2 regions of the Pantoea sp. LS15 genome follow, and region 1 is predicted to be linked to the other one. Evidence: predicted binding sites of a transcription regulator. Region 1 holds the regulator's gene; the other holds the start of a gene.
The links. The regulator sigma-54, encoded in region 1, starts transcription at its own class of promoters, with help from an activator protein. The targets are predictions, from matches to a motif close to GTTGGCACANNTTTCGCTNT.

Region 1 (8,121 bases):
GTGTTCTGCTGAGAGTCCTGCTTTTACTGGCTGTCTTCTGGGGCGGCGGGATCGCGTTATTCAGCATCGTACCGGTTCCTTTCTCTGCTGTGATGGTCGAGCGCCAGGTTGGTGCATGGCTTTCCGGAGATTTCCGTTACGTTGCACATTCCGATTGGGTGAGCATGGACGACATCTCACCGTTCATGGGGCTGGCGGTTATTGCGGCGGAGGATCAGAAATTCCCGGAGCACTGGGGGTTTGATGTGGCGGCCATTGAGAAGGCACTTGCCCATAACGAACGCCACGAAAACCGCGTACGCGGTGCGTCAACGCTGTCGCAACAGACGGCCAAAAATCTGTTTCTTTGGGATGGTCGAAGCTGGGTGCGAAAGGGGCTGGAAGCGGGATTGACCCTGGGGATGGAAACGGTCTGGAGTAAACGACGCATTCTGACGGTCTATCTCAATATTGCTGAGTTTGGCGACGGTGTATTTGGCGTGGAAGCTGCTGCGCAGCGTTATTTCAATAAGCCTGCCAGTCGCCTGAGTATGTCAGAAGCGGCACTACTCGCCGCCGTCTTACCAAATCCCATCCGCTTTAAAGCCAGTGCACCGTCAGGGTATGTACGAAGCCGGCAGGCGTGGATTATGCGCCAGATGCGCCAGCTGGGTGGGGAGGGGTTTATGCAGCGTAATAATCTCATGCAGGGCGGGTAAGCGTAGCGCCACCCGCCAAAGGAATGAACGTTAGTCTTCGTCAAAACCGGCGTTAAACAGTGCAATCACCGCCGCCAGCGCTTCCTCTTCCTGGGGGCCGGTGGCTTCAACTTCAATCTGGCGTCCTTTGGCTGAGTCCAGCATCAGCAATGCGATCACGCTGTTCGCCTCCGCTTCGGTGCCTTCATCATTACGCAGCAGAACTTCTGCATCGAACCCCTGCATCAGCTCAAACAGTTTCATCGCCGGGCGTGCATGCATGCCCAGCTTATTGGTGATCTCAACAGTTTGTTTTACGGTCATGTTTTACGTTTTTCCAGCGTGCGATGACGGGACTGAACGTTCTTTCCGCGTGAACGGAAATAATCGGCCAGCTGTTCGGCGATGTAGACCGAACGATGTTTACCGCCGGTACAGCCAATCGCTACAGTCAGGTAGCTACGATTGTTTGTCTCCAGCATAGGTAACCATAGCTCAAGGTAGCTTCGCGTCTGGTAGATAAAATTGTGAACTTCTGTGTGTCTGTCGAGGAAGGCCGCGACGGGTTTATCCAGACCTGTCATTGGACGCAGTTTCGGATCCCAGTGCGGGTTCGGCAGGAAACGTACATCGAAAACATAATCCGCATCAATGGGGATACCGTGTTTAAAGCCGAAGGACTCGAACACCATCGTCAGTTCACGCTCGCGTTTGCCCAACAAACGGGTACGCAGCATTTCCGCCAGCTCATGAACGGACATCTCAGAGGTGTCGACAATCAGGTCAGCACGAGAACGGAGCGGCTCCAGCAGATCGCTCTCTTCGTCGATTGCGCTCTCCAGAGAGAGGTTCTTACTGGAAAGCGGGTGCAAACGGCGGGTATCGCTGTAGCGGCGGATCAGGGTATTACGGTCTGCATCCAGGAACAGCAACTGAGGCGAGAAAGCCTCAGGCAGGTTACTCATTGCCTGTTCAAAGATTTCTGGCGATTCAGGCATATTACGAACGTCGATACTGACGGCGGCAGAGGTTTGTCTTTCCGCAAGCGTGCGAGCCAGATCGGGTAACAACACGACCGGCAGGTTATCTACGCAGTAAAAACCCATGTCCTCCAGCGCACGCAGAGCAACGGATTTCCCCGACCCTGAACGACCACTGACAATCATCAGCACCATGTTCCGTTTCTCCTCAGGACAACAGATGTGAAGGCCATCTCCTGGTTATACATCATCCTGATTGCCTTCTGCTTCAGTGATAATTTGATAGAGCTCTTCATCACTTTGGGCTGAGCGCAGCCGACGGCAAATGGTTTTATCGGCCAGGCGTTTTGCGACCAGAGAAAGCGTATGCAGGTGGGTTTTCGTCTGGTCGGCAGGCACCAGCAGCGCGAAGAGGAGATCGACGGGCTGGTTATCAATGGCATCGAAGGCGATAGGGGTTTCCAGCTGCACAAACACACCGACGGCACGCAAGGTGTCTTCTTCCAGTTTGCCATGCGGGATCGCGATGCCGTTGCCGATGCCGGTACTGCCCATCTTTTCACGGGTCAGGATAGCTTCGAACACCACCTGCGGCGGCAGGCCCAGCTGTTTTGCGGCCAGTTCACTGATGATCTCCAGCGCACGTTTTTTGCTCTGGCAGTGAACTGCACTGCGGGTACATTCCTGGTTAAGGACATTGCTCAATTGAAGAGCGGAATCGTTGTTCATCATAATTTCACCTAAGCGCTAACTGTACAAATGGCCCGTTGTGTTTCACAACAGGCCGTCCTGCACCCGTTAACTGCCCGGACAATTAGTGTTGTTTCAGTTTATCTTTATGTTTATTAAGCTGTCGCGCAAGCTTATCAATCAAGCCGTCGATAGCCGCATACATGTCTTGCCCTTCCGCACTGGCATGGAGTTCACCCCCGTTGACGTGCAGGGTTGCATCCGAGATATGAGTCACTTTCTCCACTTTCAACACAATATAGACCTGATTGATCCTTTCGAAATACTGCTCGAGTTTCGCAAATTTCGCATTCACGAAGTCGCGTAAAGCCTCAGTAATTTCGACGTTTTGTCCAGTGATGTTGAGCTGCATAGTGTCTTCCTTATCGGTTGTGTCAGACCAGCTGTTTACGCTGGTTGGACGGCGGAATGGATAAAGACTCTCGATACTTCGCAACAGTACGACGTGCCACCATAATACCCTGGTCGGACAGCATGGTGGTTAACTTACTGTCACTCAGTGGCTTCGCGGGGTTCTCCGCGGCGATCAACTTCTTCACCAGTGCGCGAATTGCCGTTGACGACGCTTCACCGCCGCCCTCGGTATTAACATGGCTGGAGAAGAAATACTTAAGCTCAAAAATACCGCGTGGACTGTGCAGATACTTCTGCGTGGTGACGCGGGAAATGGTTGATTCATGCATCTCGACGGCCTGGGCGATATCCGCCAGTACCATCGGTTTCATATACTCTTCACCCTGCTCAAAGAAAGCCTGCTGCTGTTCGACAATACAGCGGCTGACGCGGAGCAGCGTATCATTTCGGCTCTCCAGACTTTTGATCAACCATCGCGCTTCCTGCAGATTGCTACGAATATATTGGTTGTCAGAGTCGTTTCGTGCGCTGGTGCACATGGAGGCATACTGCTGGTTGATTTGCAGGCGAGGGATGCTGTCAGAGTTCAGTTCAACGACCCAGCGGCCATTGTGTTTTCTGACCAGTACATCCGGGATCACATACTCAGGTTCGCTGGTCTGGATCGACTGTCCGGGGCGTGGATCGAGCGACTGGATCAGATTAACCGCTTCTTTCAGCACCTCTTCTTTCAGGCGTGTGACGCGCATCAGGGTGCGGAAATCGTGGTTAGCCAACAGATCCAGATGATCGCTGATAATGACACGCGCCTCATCGAGCCATGGCGTCTCTTTGCTGAACTGAGAAAGCTGGATCAGCAGGCAGTCGCGCAGATCTTTTGCCGCCACACCGACCGGATCGAAACGCTGGATACGCTTCAGAACCGCTTCAATCTCTTCAAGTTCAATCTCTTCGTCGCCCATGCTTTCCAGAATATCGTCCAGCGTGACGGTCAAATAGCCCGTGTCGTCAACGGCATCGACAATTGACGTGGCAATCGCGCGGTCGGTATCGGAGAACGGAGTCAGTTCCACCTGCCACATCAGATAATCCTGTAGCGACTGGGTGGTTTCTCCCTGATAGACCGGTAGCTCATCGTCCTGGTAGTCTGCACGCGTACCGGAAGGGGTTCCGGCGGTGTAGATTTCATCCCAGCTGGCATCCAGCGGAAGCTCGTCCGGCATCTCTTTTTGTTCGAGTGCATCAGCGGTATCGAGCGCTTCTGTATCCTGCGATTGCTGGGTATCTACCTCGTCATGAAGATCGGTTTGTTCCAGCAGTGGATTGCTGTCCAGCGCTTGCTGGAGCTCCTGCTGGAGTTCTAACGTGGACAGTTGCAACAGGCGAATTGCCTGCTGTAGCTGCGGCGTCATCGCCAGTTGTTGGCTGAGCCTTAATTGCAAACCTTGCTTCATGTTCAGAGCATTTTTCTCCGGTTCGGCGTTACGTTACCTCTACCCTATCAGAGTCTGAAGTCTTCCCCAAGATAGACGCGCTTAACATGATCATCTTCGAGGATCTGCTGCGGCGTACCGTGGGCGATCAGATTGCCCTGGCTCACAATATAGGCGCGTTCACACACGGCCAGCGTTTCACGCACGTTGTGGTCGGTGATCAGCACGCCAAGCCCGCTGTCACGCAGGTGTTCAATGATACGTTTAATGTCGATAACGGAGATTGGGTCAACACCCGCAAAGGGTTCATCCAGAAGGATAAACTTCGGATTTGCGGCCAGCGCGCGTGCAATCTCAACGCGACGGCGTTCCCCCCCTGACAACGCCTGACCGAGGCTGTCGCGCAGGTGTTCAATGTGGAACTCTTCCATCAGTTCGTTGGCACGATCCTGACGCTGTTCGCTGGTCAGGTCGTCACGAATTTGCAGGACCGCCATCAGGTTATCGTAAACGCTAAGACGGCGGAAAATAGAGGCTTCCTGCGGCAGATAGCCGATTCCGCGGCGCGCGCGCGCGTGCAACGGCAGAAGACTGATATCTTCATCGTCAATAACAATGTTGCCGGCATCGCGCGGCACAATGCCAACGACCATGTAGAAAGTGGTGGTTTTACCCGCACCGTTAGGGCCAAGCAGGCCCACAATTTCGCCGGAGTTGACGGTCAGACTGACATCTTCTACGACACGGCGGCCCTTATAGGCCTTCGCGAGATTTTTTGCAGTTAATGTTGCCATAACGAATTAGTTACTCTTCTTCTGTGCCGGGGCCTGGCCTTTACCTTTGTCCTGCAGCTGCGACGGAACCAGTACGGTGGTTACGCGTTTGCCTTTCTCGCTGGAGGCCTGCATTTTTTGCTCTTTCACCAGATAGGTGATCTTGTCACCGGTGATATTACTATCGAGCTGCTCCAGATAGGCGTTACCGGTCAGGATGACCAGATCCTTCGCCAGTTCATAGTGCATGTGGCTGGCACGACCTTTCACCGGCTTGCCGTTGTCCTGCATCTGGTAGAAGGTTGCCGGGTTGCCGTAGCCATCAATGATCTCTTTGCCCTGTTCACCACCCGGACGGGTAACGACTACTTTGTCGGCATTAATTTTGATGGTGCCCTGGGTCATGACGACATTACCCGTAAAGGTGACGACGTTACCCTGCATATCAAGAGACTGCGTGTCTGACTCGATATGGATCGGCTGGTCGGTATCGCCCGTTACAGCAAGCGCGGGGAGACTGGTCGCCAGCATCGCACTGGCGATAATTACTTTAAGGCTGAGTTTGTTTGTTTTGAATTTCATAGGAGGTTCTAACCTTTTCAATCAGCTCGGCGTTTTTGCTGCGTAAGTTCCCGCGCATTCTTAAACCGCTGGAATTAAATGTTGTGCCATACAGTGTGACCAGATCCTGCGACGTCACATCCTGGGTCACCAGGTTGATCTGGGCATTATCCGTCGTAATTTTTCGCAGTTGCGAGTCAGGCGTCAGAGCGTTGACTTCAACGTGGCCATATAGATAAAGCATACGGTCATTTGTCAGTTTTGCCCGGTCTGACTTGATTGACCACGTCGGGACTTTGTCCTTATCAAACGTCGTCATGACAGGCTGGGTAAACCACGAAATACCGTCATCTGAAAAATATTCAACATGCTGGGCAATCAGGCGATAGTTCAACGCCCCTTCCGGGCTATAGACCACGGTATCGCTGTGATCGCTTTTATAGGTTGGATCGTTATTATTGATCACTTCCGTTTGCGTATCATCGCGATCGGCAAGGTTGACGCCAATCAATACCAGTGCGACAAGCGAAAGCAGAATGATAACCCAACGTCTGGTTTTACTCATATTGATTGCCCTTTGGCCTCATCAAGCTTGCCTTGCGCCAGCAGAAGCAGATCGCAGACTTCACGTACGGCACCACGACCGCCATTGATGTGGGTAACGTAGTCAGCGCGTGGGAGCAACAGCGGATGCGCATCGGCAACAGCGATACTCAGGCCGACCTCAGCCATTACTGGCCAGTCAATCAGGTCATCCCCGACATAAGCCACGTTTTCTGGTGCGATAGCCAGTTTACCCAGTAAATCGTTGAAAGCCGCCATCTTATCGGATTGCCCCTGATACAGATGGGTAATGCCCAACGTTTCACAGCGATCTTCTACCAGTTTAGCTTTTCGCCCGGTGATGATGGCAACCTCGATCCCCGAGGTAAGGGCACAGCGGATACCGTAACCGTCGCGAACGTTAAACGCTTTCAGCTCTTCACCATTATTGCCCATGTAAATCAGGCCATCGGAGAGGACACCATCTACATCCAGGATGAGCAGACGAATATTTTCTGCCTTCGCCATCATATGGGTACTGACCGGACCATAACAGGTTGCAAGGGATGCACCCGCATTACTCATTGTCTTATCCTTCATTACACTACGCCTGCGCGCAGCAGATCATGCATATGTACCACACCCAGCAACTGGTCGCCATCGGCAACCATAACGGAGGTGATATGACGGGACTGCATCAGGTTCAGCACATCCACTGCCAGCGTACCCGGGCGAACACGGATGCCGCCAGGTGTCATCACATCGGCAATGCCAAGCGTGCGGACATCGACACCCATATCAAACACGCGACGCAGGTCCCCATCGGTGAAGATCCCCTGAATTTTCATCAGGTCGTCGCACACGACCGTCATACCCAGGTTCTTGCGGGTGATTTCCAGCAGCGCATCGCGCAGGGAGGCCGCTTTACTGACGTGGGGAATTTCATCCCCGGTGTGCATAATATCGTTAACCCGCAGGAGCAGCTTGCGCCCAAGCGCACCGCCAGGATGAGAAAGTGCGAAATCTTCAGGCGTGAAACCGCGGGCTTCCAGCAGGGCCACGGCAAGCGCATCACCCATGACCAGTGCAGCGGTGGTGCTGGAGGTTGGTGCCAGGCCAAGCGGACAGGCTTCTTTGGGAACCTTAACGCACAGGTGAATATCGGCCGCCCGCGCCATGCTGCTTTCCGGGCGACTGGTCATGCAAATGAGGGGAACCTGCAGTCGCTTCAGTACCGGGATCAGCGCCAGGATCTCATTGGATTCACCGGAGTTTGACAGTGCGATGACGATATCTTGCGGCGTGACCATCCCCAGGTCGCCGTGTGCGGCTTCCCCCGGGTGTACAAAGAAAGAAGAGGTTCCGGTGCTGGCAAACGTCGCTGCCATTTTGCGGCCAATATGACCGGACTTGCCCATCCCCATTACCACGACTTTGCCGGCACAGTAGAATATCTTCTCACATGCCAGACTAAAATCCTGATTAATGTACTGATCTAACTGCGCCAGACCTTCACGTTCAATCTCCAGAACGTCTTTGCCTGCTTTCTGAAAGTCAAAACCCGGCTGCAATTCTATTTGCGACATAATGCGTTTCCGTTTACCCAGAGAGAAGAGGCGAGAGCCAGTACAGCATCGCCATCCATACGATAAATCCACTCGTCAACAGCGCGCCTGCGCCTTTGCCGATCTGGCGTTGCCGCCGCCAGCAGAGCAGGGCAAATATCACGCTGACCAGCAACATCACACCGTAATCGCGTGAGAACGCCAGGGGGTTAAATGGCCCGGGCGTTATGAGGGCCGGCAGACCCATCACAATCGCGATATTAAAAATGTTGGAACCGATGATATTGCCAATAGCAATATCATCTTCACCTTTACGTGCTCCCGCAATGGCTGTAGCCAGCTCCGGCAGACTGGTGCCGATGGCAATGACCGTCAGGCCAATGGTCAGTTCGCTGATGGCAAAATAGTTCGCCAGTACCGTCGCGTTATCGACGACCATGCGAGTTGCCATCGGCATGATGATCAGCGCGACGCCAAGCCAGAGC
Region 2 (8,121 bases), on a different contig from region 1:
TGCCACTTTACGGGCGAAGCCCATTTCGTGGGTCACCACCATCATGGTCATCCCTTCGTGTGCCAGTTCGACCATGACGTCCAGCACTTCGTTGATCATCTCTGGATCGAGCGCCGATGTTGGCTCATCAAACAGCATTGCCACCGGATCCATGCACAGCGCGCGGGCGATCGCCACACGCTGCTGTTGGCCACCCGAAAGTTGTGCCGGGAATTTATCGGCATGCGCAGAGAGCCCAACGCGTTCCAGGAGTTTCAGCCCTTTCTCGCGCGACGCTTTTTTATCGCGCTTAAGCACTTTTACCTGCGCCAGTGTCAGGTTCTCAATAATGGAGAGGTGAGGGAACAGCTCAAAATGCTGGAACACCATGCCAACGTGAGAGCGAAGCTGGGCGAGATTGGTTTTTTTGTCATTGACTTTAGTGCCATTGACGACGATCTCACCCTGCTGCACCGGCTCCAGTCCGTTGACGGTTTTGATCAGCGTGGATTTACCGGAACCTGACGGTCCGCACACTACCACCACGTCGCCTTTTTTCACTTCGGTGGAGCAGTCGGTCAGCACCTGAAAGTGCCCATACCATTTAGAAACATTTTTCAGGGAAATCATTATACCGTCCTTTTCTTCAGCCAACTGACCAACAGCGACGCACTTAAACTAATCACAAAATAGACCGCACCCGCGAAGAGCACCATTTCTACCTGCGTACCATCACGCTCACCGATGGTGGAGGCGGTACGGAAGAAGTCTGCCAGGCTGAGTACATATACCAGAGAGGTATCCTGGAACAGTACGATGCCCTGAGTCAGCAGGAGCGGAACCATGGCGCGAAACGCCTGCGGCAGAATGATGAGCTGCATGGACTGCCAGTGTGTCATCCCCAGTGCCAGTGCGGCACTGGATTGCCCACGAGAAATACTCTGGATACCCGCACGGATAATCTCTGAATAGTAAGCAGCCTCAAACATGGAGAACGCCACCATCGCGGAGATCAGGCGGATATCGGTTTTCGGTGACAGTCCCAGTACGTTTTGCAGGAAGCCAGGAACAATCAGGTAAAACCACAGCAGAACCATCACCAGTGGGATGGAGCGGAAAACGTTAACGTAGGCCGTTGCGAACCAGGCGAGCGGCTTAAAGCTCGACAAGCGCATGACCGCCAGCAGGGTACCCCAGACAATACCGATGATGATGGCGATAACGGTGATTTTTAAGGTAATCACCAGGCCATCAAGCAGATATGGCATGGATGGAACAATGGAACTCCAGTCAAATTCGTACATTATTTGCCCCCCAGATTACCCGGCAGGCGGATTTTGCGTTCAACCAGGTTCATCACCAGCATGATGAAAGCGTTAATCAGAACATAGGCGAGCGTGATCGCGGTGAAGGATTCCCACGCATGAGCGGAATAATCCAGCAGCTTACCCGCCTGCGCAGCCATATCCACCAGGCCGATGGTCGAGGCGATGGCCGAGTTTTTCACCAGGTTCATCATCTCAGAGGTCATCGGTGGAACGATAACGCGGTAGGCGTTAGGCAGCAGCACATAACGGTAGGTTTGTGGCAGTGTTAATCCCATCGCCAGGCCTGCATTTTTTTGTCCACGCGGCAATGACTGAATGGCGGCTCGCACCTGCTCGCACACGCGGGCAGCGGTAAACAGCCCCAGGCAGAGCATCGAGGAGACAAAGAACTGTACGTTAGGATCCAGTTCCGACTTGAACCACATACCAATATTTTCCGGCAGCAGTTCCGGAATCACCAGATACCAGGTAAAGAACTGCACAATCAGCGGAACGTTACGGAACAGTTCCACATACAAAGTGCCGAGGGTTGAAAGAAAACGGTTAGGGACGGTACGCAAAATACCGAACAGTGAGCCGACAAGAAACGCGATAATCCATGCCGTTATGGATAAAGCCACAGTGACCTGAAAGCCGCTCCATAACCAGCCAAGATAGGTGGTGTTGCCGAACGGGGCTTGTTGCAGAAATATGCCCCAGTTCCAGTCTATTGACATAATAAACTCCAGAAAAAAAAGGGTAGCAGCGCTACCCTCGAAGATTGGTGAGAAGCTTATTTTTCGCGCTGAGTGGGGAACGACCACTCAACGTATAGTCTGTCCATGCTTCCCGACAATCGAGAGGGCAGGATATCCCGCCCCTGTTGTTCTAATTAGTTAAGAGCCTTGTCATTTGGTGATTTGAACAGCGCTTTCATGTCGTCAGACAGTTCAAAGTTCATGTTCAGGTTTTTTGGTGGAATTGGGTTCTTGAACCACTTATCGAACCATTTTTCCGCTTCGCCGGAGGTTTGTGCCTGGGCGATGGTGTCATCGATCAGTTTTTTGAACTCAGCATCGTCTTTACGCAGCATGCAGCCATAAGCTTCTTTCGACTGTGCAGTGCCGACGATTTCCCAGTTGTCCGGTTTCTTCGCTTTCGCGCGTTCGCCCGCCAGCAGGGCGTCATCCATCATAAACGCGACAGCACGGCCACTTTCCAGGGTACGGAAGGAGTCGCCATGGTCTTTCGCGCTGATGATGCGCATATCCATTTTCTTCTCATCATTCAGTTTGTGCAGCAGCACTTCTGAGGTGGTACCGGAGGTGACAACGACCGCTTTGCCTTTCAGATCAGCAAAATCTTTAATCTCGCCGCCTTTTTTGGTCAGCAGACGGGTACCTACCACGAAGATGGTGTCAGAGAAAGCAGCCTGTTTCTGACGCTCAAGGTTGTTGGTGGTGGAGCCACACTCAAAATCGAAGGTGCCGTTTTGCAGCAGTGGAATACGGTTTTGTGAAGTGATTGGGATCAGCTTCACCTGCAGGTCAGGTTTGTTCAGCTTTTTCTTCACGGCTTCAACGATGGCGTTGGAGTAATCCTGCGAATAACCCACGACTTTTTGCGTGTTGTCGTAGTAAGAGAACGGAACAGAAGATTCACGGTGGCCGACCACGATCACGCCGTTTTTGGCAATCTTGTCGAGAGTGCTTCCGGCAGCCGGAGCGTCTTCAGCGTGAACCACGCCTGCAGACATCCCCATAACCAGCATTGCTGTGGCCAGTTTACGTAATTGCATACCCAACTCCTTTTTTATCAGCGCCAGTGACGCATTGATACCCATTGTGATGTTGTTATATCTCGCGCTATGCGAGTGCAGTGTTATGCAAGCTTGTTAACATTTAGTCTGGCTTAATGTAAAGATTTTGCTGCGTTATTGTTTATTTTTGCGAAGCGCGCCGCACCATTCAGAGGCAAAAATCTCTCGTTGCACCGTTTCGGTGCTACCGATGATCTGCGCTGGTGCGACCAGGTTGCACGTTAAGCCAAACTGCGTTTACTTGAATAAACAAAGCAATAGGCGTGCCAGAATTGGAGTCTGGAGGGAATTGTCGGGTAGTGGCTACAGTATGGAAAAGTAGGCCGGGTAAGCGTCAGCACCACCCGGCAACAGAAGGTAAGGTTATTTACGACGCTGACGAAGACTCATCAGCACTGCGCCAAAACCAAACAGCGTGGTCAGGATCCACAGTGACCAGTTGCCGGTACGAGCGTACGGCGTCAGGCCCGTAGTTGGCGTGACTTTGGTGGTCAGCACTTCACGGGTAAATTGCGGGATCATGGCCTGAATTTCACCCTGTGGACCAATTACGGCGGTGATGCCGTTGTTGGTGCTACGCAGCAGTGGACGCGCCAGCTCCAGGGAACGCATCCGCGCCATCTGGAAGTGTTGCCATGGGCCAATCGACTTACCAAACCACGCATCATTGGAGATGGTCAGAAGGAAGTCCGTGTCCGGGCGGAAGTTATCGCGTACTTGCTCGCCGAGGATAATTTCGTAGCAAATGGCTGTGGTCAGGGCAAAACCGTGCGCATGCAGCTGTGGCTGAACGTATGGACCACGGCTGAAAGAGGACATCGGCAGGTCAAAGAACGGTGCCAGCGGACGCAGAATCGACTCCAGCGGGACAAATTCACCAAACGGAACCAGGTGATTCTTGTTGTACCGGTCAGTGGAGTTGTAGCTGTATTCGCTATCTTTGCCGAGGGTAATGATGGTGTTATAGGTGTCATAACGGTTCTGCTGATTCAGGCGTGCATCAACAATACCGGTAATCAGCGTGCTGCCGCGCGCGAGCAGCAGATCGTTCATCATGTTCAGGAATGGCTGCTGGTTTATTTCCAGGTCCGGGATTGCAGATTCCGGCCAGATAATCAGCTGTGATTTGCCCATGACCTCTTCGGTCGCGTTGGCGTAGATTTTCAGCGTATTCAGAAGCTGCTTTTCATCCCACTTCATGGCCTGTGGGATATCTCCCTGCACCATGGAAACCTGCGTAGCGCGTTCTGGCTCCAGGGTATACCACTGGATATAGCGCAGCGGGAAGGGCAGTGCGAACAGTACCAGTGCCACAACCAGCGGCTTCCAGCAGCGCTTGACCAACGCCAGTACCAGCAGGCCGCTGACAACCATCAGCAGGAAGGTAATCGCCTCAACGCCCATCACCGGTGCCAGGCCTTTCAGCGGCCCGTCAATCTGGCTGTAACCGAACTGCAGCCATGGGAACCCGGTCAATACCCAGCCACGCAGGAACTCGGTAATTTGCCAGACAACCGGCGCCGCAATGGCGACGCGCAGCCAGGTCGTTTTTGGCCACAGACGAGAAAGAATGCCGGCGAACAGACCGGTATAGAGCGAGAGATAGGCGGCGAGCAGGACGACCAGGAAAACGTTCACCGGCCCAGGCATACCGCCAAACTGAGCAATGCTGACGTAGACCCAGTTGATACCGGAGCCAAACAGCCCCAATCCCCAGAAGTAGCCAATCGCAGCGGCCTGCACCGGACGACGATTCAGGGTAAGCCCCTGTAACCCCATCAGGGAGAGTATGGCGGCGGGCCAGAAATTGTAAGGAGAAAAAGCCAGCGTACCGCTGGCTCCGAGTAACAGCGCCAGCAGCAAACGGACGCGCTGGCGTTCAAGCAGTGGGGCAAATGCCATTTACATTAATCTTCCAGTTTTGGCACCGGTGAGTCATCCGGCGTTCTGACATGAACCTGTATAATACGTCGGCTGTCGGCCATCGCCACCTTGAACTGGTAACCGTCGATGTCAACGGTCTCACCGCGCGCCGGGAGGTGGCCAAAGGCCTGCATCACCAGACCGCCAATGGTATCGACCTCTTCATCGCTGAAGTGGGTACCGAAGGCGTCGTTAAAGTCTTCAATCGAGGCCAGCGCACGCACAGTCCAGGTGTGGCGGCTCAGTTGACGGAAGTCGATATCTTCTTCTTCGTCATACTCATCTTCGATTTCTCCCACGATCAGCTCAAGAATATCTTCGATCGTGACAAGACCCGACACACCGCCAAATTCATCAATAACAATCGCCATGTGGTAACGCTGAGAGCGAAACTCTTTCAGCATCCGATCCACACGTTTACTTTCCGGCACAACCACGGCCTGGCGTAACACTTTTTCCATGCTGAAAGCGTCAGAATCGCTGCGCATAAACGGCAGCAGATCTTTCGCCATCAAAATCCCTTCGATGTGATCTTTGTCTTCGCTGATGACCGGGAAACGTGAGTGAGCGGATTCGATAATCACATCGAGGCACTCGTCCAGGGGCTGGTTACGTTTCAGGGTGATCATTTGCGAACGGGGGATCATGATATCGCGAACACGCTGGTCGGCGATGTCCATGACCCCTTCGAGCATTTCGCGCGTATCTTCATCGATAAGGTCGTTTTGCCCGGAATCACGAATCAGCTCCAGCAGTTCATCACGGTTTTTCGGTTCGCCGTGGAAAAGCTGGTTCAGAATGAGGGAGAAAAATCCCTTTTTACCGTTTGTCGTGTCGCTACTGTGTGAATTGTCGTCGCTCATGGCGTTTGTTAAGGGTTCTCTTGTTAGTTCAACGTTTACCGCCACGCGATTTCCTTACGTGGCGGCATGTTAGTCAGTGTGGAGACTGACTATTCTTTCTCGGCAATGTACGGATCCTCATAGCCCAGAGCAAGCATTATCTCTGTCTCGAGGGACTCCATCTCTTCTGCTTCGTCATCTTCTATATGATCGTAGCCGAGCAGATGCAGGCTGCCATGTACCACCATATGCGCCCAGTGGGCTTCAAGGGGTTTTTGCTGTTCTTTGGCTTCCTGCTCAACCACCTGGCGGCAGATGATCAGATCGCCCAGCAGCGGCATCTCAATGCCCGGTGGGGCTTCGAACGGGAAAGAGAGCACGTTAGTCGGCTTATCTTTCCCACGATAGGTCAGGTTAAGCTCATGGCTTTCGGCTTCATCCACCAGGCGAATCGTGACTTCTGATTCTTCCTGAAACTGGGGGATAACGGCATCCAGCCATTTCTGAAACTGCGCCTCTTCTGGCATGCCGGAGTTATCTTCACAGGCCAGCTGTAAATCGAGGATCACCTGACTCATTTTTGTTCTTGCTCCTGCGCTTCGCGCTTACGTTCTGCTGCCAGTTCGGCCTTACGCTTCTGATCGGCTTCTTCCCAGGCCTCGTAGGCGTTAACAATACGCGCGACAACCGGGTGGCGTACGACGTCTTCGCTGTGGAAGAAGTTAAAGCTGATTTCTTCGACCTCGGCCAGCACCTCAATGGCGTGACGCAGGCCAGATTTGGTGCTGCGCGGCAGGTCGATCTGGGTGACGTCACCGGTAATGACCGCTTTCGAGTTAAAGCCGATACGCGTCAGGAACATCTTCATCTGTTCGATGGTGGTGTTCTGACTTTCATCGAGAATGATAAACGCATCGTTCAGTGTACGGCCGCGCATATAAGCGAGCGGAGCAACTTCGATAACGTTACGCTCAATAAGTTTCTCAACTTTTTCAAACCCGAGCATTTCGAATAGCGCATCGTATAAAGGACGCAGGTACGGGTCGACTTTCTGGCTCAGATCGCCTGGCAGGAAGCCCAGTTTCTCGCCTGCTTCAACCGCAGGGCGGGTCAGCAGAATACGGCGGATCTCCTGACGCTCCAGCGCATCTACTGCCGCGGCGACCGCCAGATAGGTTTTACCGGTACCGGCCGGTCCTACGCCGAAGGTGATGTCATGGTCGAGGATATTCGCGATGTACTGCGCCTGATTTGGCGTACGCGGCTTAATCACGCCACGTTTGGTTTTGATGTTAATCGCTTTGCCGTAGTCAGGCACACTTTCTGCGCTCTGCTCAAGCACTCGCGCTTCTTTAATGGCGAGGTGGATCTGTTCTGGTTCGATATCCTGAATTTCGCCGCGCATTGGGGAGGTATCCACATACAGACTACGCAGAATATCCGCAGCGGCGTTGACGCAGATAGGGCGTCCGGTCAGTTTGAAATGATTATCGCGACGATTGATTTCGATACCCAGACGTCGCTCCAGTTGTTTGATGTTGTCATCAAACGGCCCGCACAGGCTCAGCAGGCGAGCGTTGTCTGCTGGCTCAAGGCTAATTTCACGCGTGTCTATATTCAAACCGTTCCTCTTTGAGTGTTTAGTCGGGCTGGCATCATAAACTGTCATTACCGAAATTATTCACGCCACAGAATAAAGGCGCAAGCATTGCGATGGATATTGGGGGCGAAGAGGGGAATTACAAGGCCTGCCAGAAAGGCAGGCCTGAACGCATTAAGGCTGATAGATACCCACGCCAGAATCGTTTTCTTTACGGGTACGGGAAATGACGGATTCCGGAGATTCTGCTATACGCAGACCCATGTCGTCCTCGGTACGTACCACCTTCGCACGCAGCGAGTTGGTCAACACTTCCACAATCTCGACGTCCACGAATTTACCGATCATATCCGGGGTGCCTTCGAAGTTCACCACGCGGTTATTTTCGGTACGACCGGAGAGTTCCATAATGCTCTTGCGTGAGGTGCCTTCAACCAGAATACGCTGGACAGTACCAAGCATACGGCGGCTCCAGGCATTGGCCTGCTGGTTGATACGCTCCTGCAGAATATACAGACGCTGCTTTTTCTCTTCTTCCGGCACATCGTCAACCATATCTGCCGCAGGTGTTCCAGGACGTGCAGAGAAGATGAAGCTGTAGCTAACGTCAAAATTCACGTCGCCGATGAGCTTCATGGTGCGCTCAAAGTC

Region 2: HED65_RS21205 (amino acid ABC transporter substrate-binding protein) is a predicted target of sigma-54. The motif match lies at 3,357-3,376, and genes of this name have one in related genera.

The regions. Positions count from the first base shown of each region.
Region 1 covers NZ_JAAVXA010000007.1:159,875-167,995, reverse strand. The annotation lists gene mtgA (monofunctional biosynthetic peptidoglycan transglycosylase) at 1-698, shown strand, start outside; gene npr (PTS phosphocarrier protein NPr) at 729-1,001, opposite strand; gene rapZ (RNase adapter RapZ) at 998-1,852, opposite strand; gene ptsN (PTS IIA-like nitrogen regulatory protein PtsN) at 1,898-2,389, opposite strand; gene hpf (ribosome hibernation promoting factor) at 2,472-2,759, opposite strand; gene rpoN (RNA polymerase factor sigma-54) at 2,782-4,215, opposite strand; gene lptB (LPS export ABC transporter ATP-binding protein) at 4,263-4,988, opposite strand; gene lptA (lipopolysaccharide ABC transporter substrate-binding protein LptA) at 4,995-5,549, opposite strand; gene lptC (LPS export ABC transporter periplasmic protein LptC) at 5,518-6,093, opposite strand; gene kdsC (3-deoxy-manno-octulosonate-8-phosphatase KdsC) at 6,090-6,656, opposite strand; gene kdsD (arabinose-5-phosphate isomerase KdsD) at 6,671-7,657, opposite strand; gene HED65_RS12760 (calcium/sodium antiporter) at 7,671-8,121, opposite strand, start outside.
Region 2 covers NZ_JAAVXA010000021.1:1,345-9,465, forward strand. The annotation lists gene HED65_RS21190 (amino acid ABC transporter ATP-binding protein) at 1-609, opposite strand, end outside; gene gltK (glutamate/aspartate ABC transporter permease GltK) at 609-1,283, opposite strand; gene gltJ (glutamate/aspartate ABC transporter permease GltJ) at 1,283-2,023, opposite strand; gene HED65_RS21205 (amino acid ABC transporter substrate-binding protein) at 2,179-3,084, opposite strand; gene lnt (apolipoprotein N-acyltransferase) at 3,469-5,007, opposite strand; gene corC (CNNM family magnesium/cobalt transport protein CorC) at 5,013-5,891, opposite strand; gene ybeY (rRNA maturation RNase YbeY) at 5,981-6,448, opposite strand; gene HED65_RS21225 (PhoH family protein) at 6,445-7,491, opposite strand; gene miaB (tRNA (N6-isopentenyl adenosine(37)-C2)-methylthiotransferase MiaB) at 7,645-8,121, opposite strand, start outside.